One region of the Vibrio misgurnus genome, then DNA from elsewhere that is predicted to be linked to it. Evidence: predicted binding sites of a transcription regulator. Region 1 holds the regulator's gene; the other holds the start of a gene.
The links. The regulator CRP, encoded in region 1, controls carbon source genes, mostly activating them, when cyclic AMP is high. The targets are predictions, from matches to a motif close to TGTGANNNNNNTCACA.
Positions count from the first base shown of each region.

Region 1 (3,391 bases):
CGAGCAATCTGTTATCAAATCAAGAGGTATTGATGATCATCCCCTGGCAACAAATTGCGCCAGCAACACTCGACAATTTGATCCGAGAATTTGTGCTGCGTGAAGGTACAGATTATGGCGATATAGAAGTGTCACTGGAGGACAAAATAGCCCAAGTACGCGTTCAATTACAAACTGGGCAAGCGGCAATCGTCTATTCCGAATTGCATGAAAGCGTCGATATTAAATGCCAACCATTTTAACTCAGCAGTGACGACAACCTTGACCGTGCTATAGTCATTGAGCAACGGGAGCCAAGTGGGCACCCAATTCAAGGACTTAAGGACAAGGTTTGTCATGTCAGCTAAACACCCCATCATTGCGGTGACCGGCTCTTCCGGTGCCGGCACTACCACCACCTCAGAAGCGTTTCGTAAAATGTTCAATATAATGAACATTAAACCAGCATGGGTTGAGGGAGACAGCTTTCATCGCTTCACCCGCCCGGAAATGGATAGTGAAATCCGCAAAGCCCGCGAACAAGGTCGCCATATCAGCTATTTTGGTCCGCAAGCCAACGACTTCTCAGCGCTAGAAGAGTTCTTTCGTCAATATGGCAAAAGCGGCACCGGCCAAGTTCGCCGCTACTTGCATTCGTTTGACGAAGCCGTGCCATACCATCAAATCCCAGGCACCTTTACCCCTTGGCAAGCGCTGCCAGAAAACTCAGATGTGCTGTTTTATGAAGGCTTACACGGTGGTGTGGTTGATGGCGCAGTCAATGTTGCACAGCACGTTGATTTTCTGATTGGTATGGTGCCGATTGTTAACCTTGAGTGGATCCAGAAATACGTGCGTGATACCCGCGATCGTGGTCATTCACGTGAAGCAGTGATGGATTCGATCGTCCGTTCAATGGATGACTACCTCAACTTCATCACCCCACAATTTTCACGCACCCATATTAACTTTCAACGGGTACCGACCGTCGATACCTCCAACCCGCTCAACGCGAAAGGCATCCCAACCTTGGATGAGAGTTTTGTAGTGATCCGCTTCCGTGGCATTAAAAACGTTGATTTTCCATACCTATTGGCGATGATTGATGGCTCATTTATGTCACGCCATAACACCATCGTTGTGCCCGGCGGCAAGATGAGTTTTGCGATGGATTTAATTGTACGCCCACTGCTGCAGCAACTGATTGAAACCGGAAAAATTGGCTAGCTCCGACCAGTTATGAATGCTTACTTTTCATACCGTGATCATGTGCACATTTTTGCGTAGCAAATCAGGTCAGTGACACGATTAAAATCAAGAAATCATTTTGGAAAGACGCTACTATTCTCAATCGAAACATAAGAGAGCTTGCAGCACTAGGTAACACCTTTTATTCTAGTAAACCCAATTGAGGCTTCGCTAAAATATGGATAGCGGCAAGCGTACCCTGCAGAGGAAGTGAGATAATTATGGTTCTAGGTAAACCTCAAACCGATCCAACACTAGAGTGGTTTCTTTCACATTGTCACATTCATAAGTACCCATCAAAAAGCACACTGATCCACGCGGGTGAGAAAGCGGAAACGCTGTATTACATCGTTAAAGGTTCAGTCGCGGTACTGATTAAAGATGAAGAAGGTAAAGAGATGATCCTCTCTTACCTAAACCAAGGTGATTTCATCGGTGAACTGGGCCTCTTTGAAGAAGGCCAAGAGCGTACCGCTTGGGTTCGAGCTAAAACACCTTGTGAAGTGGCTGAAATCTCATTTAAGAAATTCCGTCAATTGATTCAGGTTAACCCTGATATTTTGATGCGCCTTTCAGGTCAAATGGCTCGCCGTCTGCAAGTCACTAGCCAAAAAGTGGGTGACTTGGCGTTCTTAGACGTCACCGGTCGGATTGCCCAAACTCTGCTCAACCTAGCACGTCAACCTGATGCTATGACCCACCCTGATGGCATGCAGATCAAAATCACCCGTCAAGAGATTGGTCAAATTGTTGGCTGTTCACGTGAAACCGTTGGCCGCATCCTCAAGATGCTAGAAGAGCAAAATCTGATCTCTGCTCACGGTAAAACTATCGTGGTGTACGGTACTCGCTAACTGTTGCGTGATCACCAGATCGATAAAAAGAGCCACCCTTTGCATTGGGTGGCTCTTTTTTTAGTTTAGTGTATCAGCGGATGACTAACCAACCAGCGTGGCGATAGCGCTATCTAAACGCGCCATCCCCTCGGCAATCTCTTGCTGACTAATGATTAATGACGGAGTAAAACGCACCACACTCGCTCCCGCCATCAAGACCAGCAAACCCTGCTGACCGGCAGCTTGCAGAATATCTCGTGCACGGCCCTGCCACTGTTCATTCAACACCGCCCCCAGCAATAAGCCTTTACCGCGCACTTCTTGGAATAGGTGATATTTTTGATTAATTTTTGCCAACTCCGCACGCATCCACTGCTCACGCTGCCGAACGCCAGCCAAAATATCTGGCTGGGACACAAAATCGACCACCGCTTCCGCCACCGCGCACGCTAATGGATTGCCACCATAAGTCGAACCGTGCACACCAACCTGCATATGTTGCGCAATTTTCGCCGTGGTCAAAATCGCACCAATCGGGAAACCACCACCAAGCGACTTGGCGGTGCTAAGAATATCCGGCGTGATCCCTAACCCTTGATAGGCATAAAAATCACCGGTGCGACCATTGCCAGTTTGTACTTCATCAAAAATCAGCAGCGCATGGTGTTTGTCACACAATTCGCGTACCGCTTGCACAAATTCGCCGCTGGGCGCAATAATCCCGCCTTCGCCCTGCAGCGGTTCCATCATCACCGCGCAAGTGCGATCAGAAATTTGTGCTTGTAACGCCGCCAGATCATTATAAGGCAGATGCACAATATCGCCCGGTTTAGGCCCAAAACCATCCGAATAGGCCGCTTGACCACCGACCGAAACGGTAAACAAAGTGCGACCATGAAACCCTTGATTAAAAGCAATGATTTCCGATTTTTCAGCGCCATACACATCCGCCGCATAACGACGAGCCAGTTTCAGGGCCGCTTCGTTAGCTTCCGCCCCCGAGTTAGCAAAAAAGACCTTTTCAGCAAAACTGACTTGAGTGAGTTTTTTGGCTAAACGCAGCGCTGGCTCATTGGTCATGATATTACTCAAATGCCATAGCTGATTGGCTTGATGGGTTAAGGCTTCAACCATCACTGGGTGGCAATGCCCCAAGCAACTCACCGCAATCCCACCAGCGAAATCGATATACTCCGCTCCGCTTTGATCCCAAACTCGTGCCCCACGACCTTTGACTGGGATAAACTCCATCGGGTTATAGCAAGGTACCATTACCTCATCAAACCAACTCCGATCGACACTCGCTTCCATCATCATTAACCACTCCC
Region 1 is NZ_CP113241.1:2,214,797-2,218,187, forward strand. It holds gene OOK74_RS10175 (YheU family protein) at 33-242, shown strand; gene OOK74_RS10180 (phosphoribulokinase) at 337-1,206, shown strand; gene crp (cAMP-activated global transcriptional regulator CRP) at 1,449-2,081, shown strand; gene OOK74_RS10190 (aspartate aminotransferase family protein) at 2,166-3,380, opposite strand.

Region 2 (3,391 bases), on a different replicon from region 1:
TGGCATGGCTTGTACTAACATGCCCGGTACCCAGCGGCGCTGCTCTTTACCATTGTGATTGATCACTTCTACGTGACCATAAAAACCAATTTCTTGCTTTAATTCTGGGCGAGCGACTTCCCAAGGGTAGCCTTCCACACCACACCAAGCATCCGGTGCTTCTTGCTGATGGCCCTGTTCAAATGACTGCTTAAACAGACCATATTCATAATGCAAACCATAACCCACGGTCGGGTACTCTTGCGCAGCGCAAGAGTCCATAAAACAGGCCGCCAGACGGCCTAAGCCACCATTACCCAAAGAAGGATCGCGCTCTTCTTCCAGTAGATCGGTCAGGTTTTGTCCCAGCTCGCCCATCGCTTCGGTCACGGCTTCATACACGCCCATACTGATCAAATTATTACCGGTTAAGCGGCCAATCAAAAATTCTAACGATAGGTAGTTAAGACCTTTGCTGTTGAGGATGCGTGGATCTTGCTCGGTTTGTAGCAGATCAAAGGTAGTAAATTCAGCCAAAGCGCGTCCCATGGCTAAGTACCAAGCACGTGCAGAAGCCTGCTCCACGGTTGTCGCGTAAGTCGCGCTCAAATGGCGCTTCACGTTGGCTTGGAACAACTTCTTGTCAAACTGTTTCTGTTGAGTAGGTTTCATTGTGAAATCTCAGGTTATGGTTCTAATTCATCTGATCCCTATCCTGCCTTGATGACGTACACAAAACATCCTCCTATTTTTCTGGCCAATTAGGAGGAGATAACAAGGCGTAGAGGCGCAGTCTTCTGTGGTGAGTGATCTGAATCGCATCAATCGGCAACTGAATCACCGCTAGCGGTGATTCGGATCACACCTCCAACTGATTAACCATAGTTAGGCTTAATAAAAGTTTGGCTGTTCGATTGTTGAACAATTACTCACTATGTGAAATAGATCGCAATAAACTCTTCGTTATTACCGATTTTTTCAGCAGATTAGGTAGGGGATGAGCCAATAATCGGATGCCAGATAAGTATAATTAGTGATAACACTCACAAATCTAGGGCGTAGTTAACTCTAAAACGTGAACAACACGAAAAACTCAGCATGGCTCAATCAACGCACCGAATAACTTCAAGTAACATCGCTCTATCTGAGTGTGATATGCCTCGCGTACTCACCTCTCCCACCCGCAGATCACTGAACATGATCTGCCCCAAGAGCATGAAGCTCTGGTAGTAAATAGACGAGAGAAAGAAGATGTGGATCCCTTCGAAGTTAACTCGCCCAGGACGCTTGCATAATGCGATCGTTCGCCCCCGTGTTCTGGACTTATTGCAACACGCTACCTGCTATAAATTAGTGCTATTTCGCTCCCCAGCCGGTTATGGCAAGACCACCATGGCCGCGCAGTGGTTGTCGGATAAACCGAATGTCGGTTGGTACAGCATTGATGAGAGTGATAACGACCCGTTTCGATTTATCAACTATCTGCTGCAAGCAATCAACAAAGCTAGCCATAATGCCTGCCCCAATGCCCAAAAATTAGCCGAGAAACGTCAATTCTCCTCGCTGCATTCACTGTTTAGTGAAGTGTTTTCCGAACTGGCCGATTACCACAATGAATGTTATGTAGTGCTGGATGACTATCACTTAATCAGTGATGAAACCATTCATGAAGCGATGCGCTTTTTCCTCAAGCACATGCCCGATAATTTAACGCTCGTGGTTACTAGCCGTTCCACTCCACCGCTAGGCACTGCCAATCTGCGCGTACGCGACTTAATGATTGAGATTGGCAATGAACTGTTGGCCTTTGATACCGAAGAAACCACGCGCTTTTTCAATCAACGCGTGGCCGATGGGATTGATACACTGACAGCCACCCATCTGCGTGACTACGTAGAAGGCTGGCCATCGGCACTTCAATTAATCGCGCTCCAAGCTCAGCACCAACAGCGCACGCTCGCGCAAACTGTTGAATCAGTGGCACACTTTAATCACTCTCATTTGTGGGATTATTTGGTCGAAGAAGTGTTCGATCTGCTCGATGACGAAACCCGCTATTTCTTAATGCAATGCTCCGTCCTAGATCACTTCGACGATGCCTTGGTGAGTAGCCTCACCGGACGTGATGATGCGCTGGCGATGATTGAATCACTCAATCGCTTTGGCTTGTTTATTTCGCCCTTAGAGGGAGAAAACAACTGGTATCGCTTCCATAACTTATTTGCCGAATTTTTGGCCCATCAACGCCAAGCTCGCGTTCCGCAGCAAGAGCAAGATTTACAACGCGCGGCGGCCAAAGCTTGGTTAAACGCAGCTACCCCTCATCAAGCTTTGCGTCATGCGCATTTAGCACAAGATAGCGAACTATTGGCCAGTATTTTGAGCCAATTTGGTTGGAAGATGTTTAACCAAGGCGAGCTAGAAGTGCTGGAATCCGCCATTAATCAACTCTCCCCAAGCCAGCTGTATCGGGAGCCGAAACTGTGCATGCTGCAAGCTTGGCTCGCCCAAAGTCAGCACCGTTATAATGATGTAGGAGCTTTATTGGCGAAAGCCGCCAATGAGATGACCGCGCTTAATGTCAAACTTTCCACCAAAGAACAAGGCGAGTTTAACGCACTGCGCGCACAAGTGGCGATCAACCAAAATGAGCCGGAAAAAGCATTAGAATTGGCCGAGCTGGCTTTGAGCCAACTGGATCACACCACCTATCGTAGCCGTATTGTGGCCACTTCAGTGGTCGGTGAAGTGAATCATGTGTTGGGCCATTTGAGCCGGGCGCTTTCCATGATGCAGCAGACCGAAAAACTGGCGCGTCAATATCAAGTTTATCACCAGGCATTGTGGGCTTTGTTGCAACAAAGCGAAATTTTGCTGGCACAAGGTTATGTACAAGCCGCTTATGAAGTGCAAGATAACGCGTTTAAATTGATTGAAGAGCAGCAACTGCACCAAGTACCACTGCATGAGTTTTTATTACGCATCCGCGCACAAATTTTATGGTGTTGGAACCGCTTAGAGGAGGCGGAACAAGCTGCTTATCAAGGACTCACTGTGCTAGATAACCACGCGCAAAGTAAGCACCTACACAGCTATTCGATGCTAGCCAGAATTGCGATTGGCCGTGGTGAGCTGGACAAAGCAGGACGGTTTATTGAGCAAATCCAACATCTGCTGAAACAATCTACTTATCATGTTGATTGGACAGCCAACGCATCGCTCTCTTTACTGCTCTATTGGCAAGCCAAAGAGAACCACAGCGAAATCCGCCAATGGCTACAATCCAGTATTCGCCCAGCACAAGCCTGCAACCATTTTTCTCAGTTGCAGTGGCGCAATATCGCTCGCGCACAGATTCAACTCGGTGAACTCAACGAGGCACATACCACTCTCAGCTTTATTCAAGAACAAG
Region 2 is NZ_CP113242.1:478,538-481,928, reverse strand. It holds gene OOK74_RS13940 (glycogen/starch/alpha-glucan phosphorylase) at 1-651, opposite strand, end outside; gene malT (HTH-type transcriptional regulator MalT) at 1,231-3,391, shown strand, end outside.
Region 2: the regulator CRP is predicted to act here: its motif matches at 1,012-1,027, upstream of malT (HTH-type transcriptional regulator MalT).